DNA from 3 places in the Mesobacillus stamsii genome. Region 2 is predicted to be linked to each of the others. Evidence: riboswitches for the same ligand, from Rfam matches in the RefSeq annotation. Region 2 holds a riboswitch; each other region holds the start of a gene.
What was found. A riboswitch is a leader RNA that binds a small molecule or an ion and turns the genes downstream of it on or off. The one in region 2 is predicted to bind cyclic di-GMP.
Positions count from the first base shown of each region.

Region 1: linked by a shared signal. The riboswitch ahead of J2S25_RS16935 (anti-repressor SinI family protein) and the one ahead of J2S25_RS07795 (EAL domain-containing protein) in region 2 are both predicted to bind cyclic di-GMP.
Region 3: linked by a shared signal. The riboswitch ahead of J2S25_RS10920 (DUF5667 domain-containing protein) and the one ahead of J2S25_RS07795 (EAL domain-containing protein) in region 2 are both predicted to bind cyclic di-GMP.

Region 1 is NZ_JAUSUN010000029.1:19,311-23,520, reverse strand. It holds gene J2S25_RS16950 (late competence development ComFB family protein) at 1-61, shown strand, start outside; gene treR (trehalose operon repressor) at 585-1,310, opposite strand; gene J2S25_RS16940 (helix-turn-helix domain-containing protein) at 1,545-1,865, shown strand; gene J2S25_RS16935 (anti-repressor SinI family protein) at 1,963-2,091, opposite strand; cyclic di-GMP riboswitch class I at 2,121-2,207, opposite strand; gene J2S25_RS16930 (nitrous oxide reductase accessory protein NosL) at 2,988-3,596, shown strand; gene J2S25_RS16925 (ABC transporter ATP-binding protein) at 3,716-4,210, opposite strand, start outside.
Region 2 is NZ_JAUSUN010000007.1:57,077-61,286, forward strand. It holds gene rpoN (RNA polymerase factor sigma-54) at 1-753, opposite strand, end outside; gene J2S25_RS07790 (PilZ domain-containing protein) at 1,118-1,684, opposite strand; gene J2S25_RS07795 (EAL domain-containing protein) at 1,684-2,400, opposite strand; cyclic di-GMP riboswitch class I at 2,477-2,559, opposite strand; tRNA gene J2S25_RS07800 (tRNA-Arg) at 2,845-2,916, opposite strand; gene clpP (ATP-dependent Clp endopeptidase proteolytic subunit ClpP) at 3,322-3,927, shown strand; gene J2S25_RS07810 (HPr family phosphocarrier protein) at 3,974-4,210, opposite strand, start outside.
Region 3 is NZ_JAUSUN010000011.1:94,861-99,070, forward strand. It holds gene J2S25_RS10910 (DsbA family oxidoreductase) at 1-34, opposite strand, end outside; gene J2S25_RS10915 (STAS domain-containing protein) at 212-1,063, opposite strand; gene J2S25_RS10920 (DUF5667 domain-containing protein) at 1,211-2,395, opposite strand; cyclic di-GMP riboswitch class I at 2,481-2,562, opposite strand; PreQ1 riboswitch class I at 2,741-2,785, shown strand; gene J2S25_RS10925 (QueT transporter family protein) at 2,792-3,277, shown strand; gene J2S25_RS10930 (MBL fold metallo-hydrolase) at 3,316-4,210, opposite strand, start outside.

The sequences.
Region 1 (4,210 bases), on a different contig from region 2:
ATGGATCAATAAACGGATTATCAGTGCCATCCATCTAGTCGGAAAATACCCGAAGCATTAAGAAAAACCGGGCAAACTGCGCCCGGTCCTTTTTTGGGTTTGGCTGATAATCGATTTCCATCAGAAACTCGCTTTCCGCGGGGCGACAGGTGAGCCTCCCCTCACTTCTCTCAAAACTTTCCGATAGCAAGCGCGCCTATCACCATCTTTTCACCCCAACCCTCACAGGACCGGTTTTTTTGGTAAGAACATAGAACCTGTCAAAATAACGGGGCTTTCTTGACAACTTTTCGTTCTACACCCACAAACCTGTCAAAATAAATTTGTCCAGCATTAGCACCATAGCCCAACGCTTAGGAAAGCCGTTTGCCGCTAACTCCTCGAGACGTTTTTCGCCTTCGTGCCTATCAACAAAAAAGATTCGTTTAAGAATATGATGCATTCTCGCATAATTATACGTTAAAAATTTTTTATCGGACAGACTCCTACGCGCTGGAGCTGGATTAAAAAACCAAAAGTAGTTTCCCACAACTAAATAATTTTATAATATCCTAAACAGTAAAGAAAAGCTGCCAGCTCTTTTTTTATTTTTTCTGGCTGTCCATGCGTCTGGCAAAATCCACGAATCGGAATTTGTCGGGGCGGTGCCTGGACTCGGTATACTGGAAAAGAGTTGCATCGGCAAAATAAATATAATTTTTCACGATGACAATTGCGTGAAAGCCTTCCATATCCAAAAGCTCACGGTCCTCTTCATTCGGTTCCTCCACCGTGAATTCCTTTTTGGCAAAACTGATTTGTTTCTTGAGTTCTTGCTCAATATACTCAAAAATCGAATTTTGACACTTCTGACGAGTTAGACCAGGCACCTGCTTTTCAACGATAAAATCCTTATCGAGAATCACCCGTTCTTCATCAATATGCCGAACCCTTTTTACTTTCCAGACCAATTCTTCGTTTACAATATTCAGTTCCTTTGCGATATCCGTTCCTGCCTGTTCGAGGACAAACCCATCCACAGTCGTCTTCGTTTTCCCCCCCATATTTTTAGCCAGTTCTTTAAAGCTAATCAACCCGGAGATCGGGAACTGATGCCTTTTTAAATCCAGCACGAGGGAGCCTTTGCCGCGGATTTTTTGGATAAAACCATTTTGCGCGAGAAGGTTCAGAGCTTTTCGGATCGTTTCGCGCGATGTTTGGTACCGATCGGCGAACTCATTCTCTGAAGGCAAAATTGTTTTGGGATGAAAATGCCCCTCGCGGATTTGCTGTGCGATCTCTTCATAAATCAATAAATACTTTTTCTGCATATCATCACCACACCAAGTCTAATTGCCTTCATTTTACCTTTTTTTTGATAAAAAGAATACATAAGACTAGGTTGTTCACCTATTATCTCATTTTTTCCCAACATTTTGGTAAAAATAATTCTCCTAAAACTGCGAAAAATGGTTATACTTGTTCTGTAGGATGTTCTCTATATGGAACTTTTTCTTGAGATTTGTTATGATAAAACTATTAATTTAACAAGGTGTGTGGAAAGCATGATTGGTGAACGCGTCAAAAAACTTCGACAAGAAAAAAGAATGTCCCTATCCGAGTTAGCTGAGCAAGCTGGCGTCGCAAAATCCAATTTAAGCTCCTTGGAACGGAATTTGCAAACGAATCCTTCCATTCAATTTCTTGAAAAGATTGCTGGAGTTTTAAAAGTTCCAGTTGATCAATTGATCCATGAACAAGTCGATACCGAAAATATTGATTCTGACTGGGTTAATCTTGTGAAAGAAGCAATGGATTCCGGAATCAGCAAGGACGAGTTCCGTGAATTTCTAGAATTCAATAAATGGAAACTAAACAATAAATAATTTACAAAGGATAGCCTAGCTGCTGTCCTTTTTTCACAAAATAAAAGCACCTCAGGAATGAGCTGCCCTAATGATGATGATGTATGTATAAGTCTTTTTACTTCTGTTCGCTGTTCTTTATAAACTTTCTGATTTCCTCTTTATTTATCCCCATCTCTAAAGCTTCCATTATGAGCTGTATCCATTCTGTATCCAGTTCTTCGAAAATTACCTGTTCTTTAATCAAGCTCTTCCCCCCAAAATACAGTTTGTATTCCAGGCGGCCCGGCCATCATAGTGCTTTTGCACCTTAGATCCGTGACTTTGCGTCCTAGTTTTTCAACAAGTTTGCCTTTTTCTGTACCATTTTGCTCACTCACTTACTCCCATTGTCATTGTACCTTGCTCGCAAACGTTAGCATATAATTATTTGTCGTCAATTTATTGGATTTATTCTTCCTTTTCCTCTAAAAAAATACAAAATAATCGGTTTCTATTACATTTTTCTGAAAATTAAGAACTTTTACCTAGTGTTTTTTGTCACATTCTAGCTTTAATTGCTGAATAGTTTTTTTATGTCACCTCCGTAAAACTTTAGATTAGCCTTAAATATGGGTATCTTTGGAGTAACCAAGATTTTTCCAAGGATACTTTCGGACTACTTTTTCCAGACTAACGGCATTAAAAAATGGGTATCTTGTTAAATCTTTGCCACAAACAGGGCAGAGCCATTCCCCATATTCACTGCTGCTGAAGGAAGGACGGTTACACTGATCACAGTTTTTTCGATACACTGTCATTTCCCCCTATTTTACCTATTTATTTTGAGTATAGTTCAGATATACCATTTTTGAAAAAGTCCAAAATAAGGCGAATATTCTTGAAAAAGAACGAAAATCGTTCTTTTTCAAGAATTATCTTTCGTTTTCTCACTTTTTTGTTTTTTAAAAAGAATTAATATGTTATTTATAAAGAACAAATTTGCGAATTTGTTGTAAGGCTTTATCATTAATTCTTAATATTAAATTTTCTGTCATTAAATCGTCACAAAAAACCAGTCTATAACACTCTTTCCCCACTATTTTCTCGCAGATTGTTCACAACTCCCTGATAGGATTAAATTCGATCAAAGGAGGAGATTTCATGAAAAAATTACTTACTGCCATGATGGCAATTTTGTTGGCGATCACCCTATCAGCCTGCGGGAATGACTCCACCAACGAGCCAATGGGTGACCAGAATACAGCAAAGCCAGAAACGATTGTTAAAGAAAATGCTGGCGATGCTCATGCAAATGGCCCACACGAACCCGGACCGGATGATGTTTGTGCTTTCTGTAATATGAAAGTATATACAGAGGCAGACCCAATGGGCGTTTTCACGGCACAAGCAAAAACCAAAGACGGAGATTATTTGTTCTTTGATGATTCCGGATGTCTGCTTAATGCACCTAGACGCGACCAGCTTGAATTTGAAGAAAAATGGGTGCGTGATTACGTGACTTCAGAATGGATCCAGGCGGATGCTGCAATCCCCGTCAAAGCGAACCTGAAAACACCAATGAAATATGGCTACGCTTTCTTCCAAGATCAAGAAAGTGCCGAGAAATACACCGCTGAAAACAAAGATAAAAACGCGATTATAGCTTCATGGGAACAACTCGATCAGTTAGCGAGTGACAGATATAGGAAGAAAATGAATTCAAAGAGTATGAACAAAGATTCAAACAATATGAAGAATAGCGGAGAATGATGATGGCAATAATAACCAAAGCGGCCATTGAATCTGCTTTAGCTGATCATCGCCTACCTTCAAAAAAAACTCCCGGAACTTTATCCTCCGGGAGTTTTTGCTTCCTTTTTATTCGAACGTCAGGAAGGTGATTTGAAAAATATTTTTTCTAATGGAATATAAATTCCATTTTGATGAACAAGTGAATCAACGGTATCACAGAGCTTCAACTGTCCTTCTTCCAGGAAGGCAGCTCGGTCCGCCAATTCCTCCACAAGGCTGAGAATATGCGTAGTAAAGAAAATCGTTTTTCCCTGCCGCTTCTCTTCCTGAATGATTTCCTTAAAGCGAAATACCCAAAATGGATCGAGACCATTTGTCGGCTCATCAAGAATTCTTAACGGAACATCCGGGAGCAGTGCCTGGGCAAGGGAAAGTCGCTGCTGCATGCCTTTTGAATAGTGTTTGATTTGTGTATCTCGCACTTCAAATAAACCAACCTGTTGAAGTGCGTCATTCACTTTATCATCCCCAATCCCTCTTAATCTCGCAAAAAATGCCAGCACTTCACGGCCTGTCAAATGACGAGGAAAGAGCATCTCATCAGGCATATAAGAAAATTGCTTTTTATACTC
Region 2 (4,210 bases):
TCCTTCTCGTTTCACGATAACATCCGGCACAATATAGGCCGGCTGCTCTCGCTGAAAAACTGCGCCTGGTTTGGGATCAAGCTTCTGAATCTCATCATGGACCTTCTGGATATCCTTCAAATCAATCCCCAGAATTTTAGCCAGAGCCTTCCACTTTTTCTCGGCAAAAAGAAGAAAGTGCTCGCTAATAATCGTGATTGCCAGCTGGTTTTCTCGTGAACGCTGCTGCCTTTTTAACTGAATAAGCAGACACTCCTGAAGGTCCTTTCCGGCGATGCCAGCCGGATCCAATGATTGCAGCTTAAAGAAAGCGCAATCGATTATTTCTTTATCAACTGCAAATCTTTTTATTAGTTCCTCGCGATCTAGATTTAAGTAACCGTTTTCATCTATATTTTCAATCAGCACAGGTAAAATCACTTTTTCTATAGGCGACGCTTTTAAGAAATTTAGTTGGGAATGAAGGTATTCTTCCAGCGTCTCGCTCTCATTGGAACCGATTTGCTCAATCAAGTTCCTATCGTCTCGATCGAAGCTTCGTTTTGGCTTTTTTCTCGTTCGGTCCATATTGGAGTCCAATTGAGTAATATTTTTGAATTCAACTTGCAACAGGGGATTTTCCACCGATTTAGCTTCTAAAAAAGCAGCAAGCTCCTGTGCAGAATATTGCAAAAGCGCAATTGCCTGAGTCAACTCCTGCGTCATCGCCAATTTCAACGTTTGCTTTTGCACCAAACTAGCTTTCATATCCATCCAAATCACCCCTGCATTCATTTTACATGATAAACGAGCATTGGTGTATGGAAAGAATTTGACAGGACAATCAAAATCCACTATCGACATCACATTACTTCCGACTACTTTTGCCGGAAAAGACGAAAACCTTTCCGGACTTGAACCAACTTCGGACTACTTTTGCCGGAAACGACGGAAACCTGTCCGAACTTTAGCAAACTTCGGACTACTTTTGCCGAAAACGACGGGAACCTGTCCGAACTAGCGCCAACTTCGGACTACTTTTGCCGAAAGCGACGAAAACCTGTCCGAACTAAGGCCAACTTCGGACAGCTTTCCCCTCCAAACCGAACCAGTTACCGAATGAACGTAGCTTCTTTAATCAAATACTGTCGGCAAACTCTTGATGAGCAGTTACTTTCGTTTTATTGTTAATAAACTTACTTAACTCCAATTGGGCTTGTCTACTTAAATTTTGAAATTCAATTCCATAAACAACGAATTCTTCCCCAAGATGATCTTCTCTTCTTACTATCTTCCCCTTTAAGATTAAAGGAATTCCATGCAATTCAAAAGAGATCATTACACAAATATCAGACCTTACAGGAAGTTCAAAATTACTCGTCATTTTCAATCCGGATAAGCTAATATCCTTAATATAACCAGTAATCTTCTTATTTCGTAAACTTCTAAATTTCGGATTTCCTATCTCATAAAAACTTACAGTACAAAATTCATTCTCAACTGGTACCCTTATACATTTTCTTCTGTTTTTCCTAGGTGTACCAACCGAAGGGGCTTTATCTGTTACTTGTTTGGGAAAATGCTTTTTTGGCTGTGAAGTTATTTCTGTTTTCATTCTTTTATTTAAATTAGCTATATTCAAATACATAAGAATATGAATCAATGTTATTGAAAAAATAATTAACAAGCTTATTTCAGTAGTCATTATAAGCAAACTCCTGTTCTTGAAAGGAGTGAAGGTTTACCGAGTAGATATCCTTGAGCATATTTAACACCTAAGCTTTTTAAAATTGCCAGGCTTATCTCGTCTTCTACTCCCTCTACAATTAGATCGGAATTGTATTTCTCACAAAAATTAAGCAAAGAAAATATAACGTCTTTTTTCTGCTCATTCGAAAATAAATCTGTAACAAAATAACGATCTAACTTTAAAAAGTCAGGTTGTAATTCTAAAAGCATCCTGATCGATGTAGAACCTTTACCAAAATCATCTACTGCTATTTTCAAGCCTAGTTTCTTTAATTCAGGTAATGCCATCTTTACTTTTTCTAAATTAATTTGCTCACTTTCTACAATTTCCAAGATTATCTGTTGACTCATGAAACGATTTTCCTGGATAATACTCCTTATAAAAGGCAGGAAATTGGGATTAATAATTGTCGATGGAAAGACATTTAAAAACAGTTTCTTTCGTCCTTTTGAATCATCTGCCAATTGGTAGGTGGCGAAGGCTTTGTGAATAGACCGCGAATCTAATTCATAAAGCCTTTTTTCCTTTTTAGCGATCCTGAAACTTTCTTCCGGATTGATGCGTTGCATGGTTCTTAATAGGCCTTCATAACCAACCAAGTGCCATTTCTGGACATCGTAGATTGGTTGAAATAAATGATACATTTCTAAACCTTGTTCTGATTCAATCATTTTACACCTCCATAAATATAAAAAAGCACAAATTCCCAAAAAAATGGGAGCGTGTGCTTTTTTCTTTCCCACTTTCTTCGGTAACCCAGCTACCTTAGCAATTGCCTTAGGTCTGAAGCTTTGCGTCCTTACCTTTCGATAAGTTTGCCTTTTTCGTATAAAGTGTCGATATAGTGAATAATTTACACTTTATTCCGACAAAAGTCTACACCATTTTACATTTTATTGGTTTTTTTAAAGAAAATATGGGTTTTTAGTTTTAATTAACCATCCAATTATTGGGTCCGGTTTCCTATTTGGTAATGAAGGTGTTCAAGAATATTTTGGGAATCTTTTATACGAATGACATCTCTATTTATAGGAATGTAAATAAAATAAGGGTTTTCGAGGTATACGGACAGTTGATCCGAATACTCGAAAACCCTTATTTTTTCTATGTTGTAGTGCCCTCGGCGAGAATCGAACTCACATTTTAAGCTTCGGAGGCTTACGTGCTATCCGTTGCACCACGAGGGCATGTCTGAAGTTGACAGTACGCTTAACTATTATAGGATAAGTCATCTCCATTTGCAAGAAGGATTTTCTGCCGTATCTTTTTTACCCGATGTAATCGATCCCGAATACACAGTTATCATACAAAAAATTTATTATGTGACGATAGTCGTTCGTCTCTTAAAATCTCAAATACTCATCTACATCTGCCCTATCAGCGTTTGTTTAAAAATGACTAACTTGGGTAAGATGGATACGGTACAGCAAATGGGAATATTGTCGAACAGTTTTTGCTGGCTTTGTAAGCGATTTGTTTGACCTTTATTGACCATGCGTGTATCATGAAACTACATAAGGCACTTTGGCAAACGAACCATTTAATGCCAGCCTAGTTATGGCAAGATTTAACGTTAAAGGAGGAAAACAAACATGAACTTGATTCCTACAGTTATTGAACAAACGAACCGGGGCGAGAGGGCATATGATATTTATTCCCGCCTTTTAAAGGATCGCATTATTATGCTGGGAAGCGGCATTGATGACAATGTTGCCAACTCCATTGTAGCCCAGCTGCTTTTCCTGGAAGCTGAAAATCCGGAAAAAGACATTTCTATCTACATTAATAGCCCTGGCGGCAGCATCACTGCCGGAATGGCAATTTACGATACTATGCAGTTCATCAAACCAGATGTACAGACAATCTGTATCGGTATGGCTGCTTCCATGGGTGCCTTCCTTCTCGCAGCCGGAACAAAAGGCAAGCGTTATGCCCTGCCAAACGCGGAAGTCATGATTCACCAGCCACTTGGAGGCGCACAAGGACAGGCAACTGAAATCGAAATCGCTGCAAAGCGCATCCTGTTCCTTCGTGAAAAGCTGAATACCATTCTTTCCGAACGTACCGGCCAGTCGCTTGAAGTCATTTCAAAGGATACGGACCGCGATAATTTCATGACAGCTGAGCGTGCGAAAGAATATGGTCTTGTCGATCAAATCATCACACGCAGCATAATCGAAGAAAAAAAGAATAAATAATCGCAGAAAACTCGCCCTTGTAAAAGAGCGAGTTTTTTTATTAAGCTTAATTTTCATTCTGAATATATTCAGTTAGCTTTGCTATCGCTTCTTCTTCGTCCTTTCCATTTGCGATCAGATTCACCGATACGCCGGAACTGACTGCCAGACTCATCAAGCCCATGATGCTCTTTGCATTCACCTTTTTCCCATCCTTCTCCAGAAAAATATCGGATGAGAACCTGTTTGCTTCTTGCACGAATAATGCCGCAGGGCGTGCCTGCAGTCCGGTCTTCAGTTTGAC
Region 3 (4,210 bases), on a different contig from region 2:
GTTTAATAGCGTCATCCAGACGCCTTTTGCCAATATAGCAAAATGGTCAAGCAAAGTCTGTCCACATTTCAATTTGCATTATGAATCCTCCTCTTAATCAAATCACATTATAGTATAGGTGTTAATCCAGCAAAATACACGAAATCCGACTCGGCAAATCAAGTCCCTGTTCTATAAGCCAAAAAAGCTGCCATGGCAGCTTTTTTTCCAATTAATATGCTTTTTGTAAGTGCTGAATTTCCTTAAAAGCCTGGTGTAGATTAGATTTCACCATGATTCCTTCCAGATTCAGTCCGAGTGTCACCATCGTATGAGCCACCTCTGGACGGATGCCGGTCATAATGGTTTTTACACCAACAAGCGAAAGGGCGCTAGTGACTTTAAATAGCTGATCGGCAACCATCGTATCTACAATCATAACGCCGGATACATCAAAGATAAGATGGGTCAGCTTTAGCTTCACCGCTTGGCTTAGCGTTTCTTCCATCAATAACCGCGCTCTTTCTGTATCCACATTCCCAACTAGAGGCAGGACACCGACCCCAGGCATTAACGGAACAACCGGTACGGAAAGTTCAAGCAATGCTGTTTTGGCATTTTCTAGACTCTTTTGATGTGCTTCAACAAATGTGAGACTAAAGCTGTATATTGCATGGTCCATCAACGGGTCAATAATATCCAAAACATCAAAGAAGACAGCAGTGGACATGTCCTTAGCCACTTCTCTAATCGCATGCCAAATATGTTCACGATAATAGGTAGAATCCTTTAGTGCTTCATCAAGAGAGGCACCAAGATTATAAATATATTCACCCGTTTCTTTTCCCCATGTTGTCAGCTTATCGAAAACCCCTTTAGGGTCTTCGTGCTCGATCAAGGCTTCACCGAACAGTTCAATAAAGTTGGCCCTGACTTCAAGTATTTGCTGCTCAACTTTCTCAAAATCATGTTTCTGTGCTTCCGTTAAGACACCGTCTGAAAACCTGTCTTCATGCACTGCCTTCGCAATTTGATTTTTTCTGTTAACTATTGCTTCACCTATGGTTTGCAGTTCTGTGGTCATTCCGATTCCTCCATATGTTCTATGACAATGATCACCTATCAATCTAAACTTAAGTATTCTATTAGGGACTGTTATTAATCATCATATCGCATAATAGGAATGTAGTACAAGTTTTTACCCTACAAACCTTACTATCTGTTTTTTGTTTTACTTATCCTGGCTTTCCTCGTCGTTGAGGTCGTCTTCTTCTGATTCTTCTTCATCATGCTTCTCTTTATTCTCTTTATTCTCTTTCCTTTCTTTCGTCTTGGCTTGTTCTTTTTCTGTTGTTTTCTCTTCTTGCTTCTCTTCTGCTTGGATCACTTGTTCTTTTTGATTTTCTTCGTCCTTCTCTCTCACTTCACGTTTTTGTTCTACAGCTTTCTTTTCTGTTTCCATTTCCTTTTTAGCAACCTTCACAGTGTCTGCCTTCGCTTTCAATTCTGTATCTGCCTTTTTTTCTTCTGTATCGGAAGCATTCGTACTCATCACCGTACTTGCGATTGAAGCCACTCCAGTACTAACTTGCTGTACAGTCAAATCTGGTTCTTTTGTAGTATCCGCTTCTTCAGCCTGTGTTGCTGCATCAGACCCTTCATCAACTGATCTCTCGTCTATTTTATCGGTATCCATTTCTTCTTCATCAGAAGATTTTTTATTGCCTGATACGAGTCCATTCATTTGCGAAGGATGGACTTTAAGTTGCTTTGCTGCCTGACCAAGTCCAGCATTTTCCTCAGTAAATACCACGGCAACCTCTTCTACTGTCTTGCCAGCTGTTCTTGCAAGCCAAAAGATTTGTGCGATTTGTCCATAGCCTAAGTTTTGTTCGCGCAGTTTGGAGACCATTTCACGATCAAGCTCTTTTACTACGTTCGCGACAATTTTTGTTTGCTCTGTTTCCTCTGTAACTGATTCCTTTAGTCCATCTTCAAGTTCTTCAGTAATCCCTTCCTCAAGATTAGCTGCTTTTTCCAACTCTTCTGCCAATCGAGCTTCCCCAGTGGCATCGGTCTCTTTTTCAACAATAACCTCTGTGACCTTCTCTTGCGCTTTCTTAAGCGTTATTAAATAATCCTTAAACGTCTCTTGAACGAGTTCTCTCTTGTTTTCTTGAGACATAACTGACGCCTCAGCAAGTCTCTCGTTTGCAAAGTCAAGCAGTAGCTGAGCCTCCTTTTCATTATCAAAGGTAAGAAAAAGCTGCAATTCTTCCAGTAATTGATCAAACGTAAATAAAAACTCGTCAGGTGTCGTCCCAGGATCAGCCGTTTCTACGACACCCTGCGCCGAGACACCCGTACCAAAAGCAAGCAATCCTGTTAAAATGGTTGATGCGACTAATTTATTCATTCCAATTCCCCCCATAATATATTGGAATTAAAATCAAAAAAAGTGCTATCCGAAGATCAGCACACATAAGATGACTATGTGAAGCTTCGGCAACTGGCTGGCTGGTCAAGACTTTAGCCCCTGTAGTTTTGCGTCCTCAGGTTCCCCTGAGTTTGCCTTTATCGGATTTTAATTCTATTTTTATCATACTTAATTGCCGAGTAAAAATAAATATTTTTTTTTACTAAGATTGCTTTTCCTGATAGATTTTTCTATCTGTTAAAAAGTAATTCCTTTACTCTTTTATTCTGAAAAATTCTGTTGTGACAGGGTCTATTATCCTATATAATATATAATTGGTGTTTAAATATCGTGGTTCGTAACCATCCCACGTAAAAAAACTAGGAGAGATGAATAATGAACACAAGAACGATTGTCCGTAACGGGATTCTGGCAGCTTTGTATATCGCTGTATCAGCTGTCATCCAGCCATTCGGTTTTACCAATGTACAATTTCGAATTTCGGAAATGTTCAACCACCTGATTGTTTTTAACAAAAAGTATTTCTTTGGGATTGTATTAGGCGTGTTTTTAACAAACCTGCTCTTTTCCCCGATGGTCGCCTATGACCTTGTGTTTGGAGTTGGCCAGTCAGTAATTTCTTTATTGGTTACGATCTTATCCGCTAAATACATTAAAAGTATTATCGGGCGAATGATTGTAAACACAGTGTTATTCACCTTCACGATGTTCCTGATTGCGATTGAATTGAATCTCGCATTCCAGCTGCCGTTCTGGTTCACATGGCTAACAACAGCCGCGGGTGAATTTATCGTAATGGCTATCGGTATTCCCGTAATGCTCGCAATCCATAAACGAGTAAATCTCGAGAAGTTGATATAAGGAAAGAAACCGCACGGATTTAATCCATGCGGTTTTTATTACGTTTCATCATTAAAAACTCTATAGGATTCTGTCCTCCACCAGGCAAGGTCCGGAAACTGGTCTTCACCTACGATGACGGTTTCCCCAATTCTCGGAGTCGCAATCTCGACTCCAGATTCCTCTGCAGCCCGGACTGCCCGTTCAATTGGATCATGCCAGGCATGGAGCGACAGAGTAAATGCCCCCCAATGTACCGGAAGAAGAAGCTTTCCTTTCACATCCTGATGTGCCTGTACCGTTTCTTCAGGAAGCATATGAATATCTGCCCAGCGTACGTCATATTGGCCGCATTCCATCAGCGTCAGGTCAAACGGGCCATATTTCTCGCCAATCTCTTTAAAATGCGAACCATAACCGCCATCGCCACTGAAATATATTTTTGTATCCCGGGCAATGATGACCCAAGAACACCAAAGCGTTGAGTTACGGTCGGCAAGTCCGCGGCCAGAAAAATGGCGAGCCGGGGTGCACGCGAGCTTAAGGCCTTCGAAAGTATATTCATTCCACCAATCGTGTTCACTGATCTTCTCTTCTGGAATTCCCCATCTTGCCAAATGGCTTCCAACACCGAGAGGAGTGATGAACTGTTTTACCTTTTCTTTCATATTCATGATTGAACCATAATCAAGATGATCATAATGGTCATGCGACAGTACCACAGCATCGATTGCTGGCAGATCCTCGATTTTGAAAGGAAGCTTTCTGCTGTACCGCTGGTTTTTGATTGGAAACGGTGTTGGCGCTTTCCCAAACATTGGATCAAACAGAATCGTTTTCCCCTCTACCTCAAGCATGAAAGCCGAGTGACCAAACCAGGTAACTCTTGCTGAATTAGAACGATCTATTCCTGGAGAATAGGGTACGATCGAAAGGGGAGTCCGAGGTTTTCTT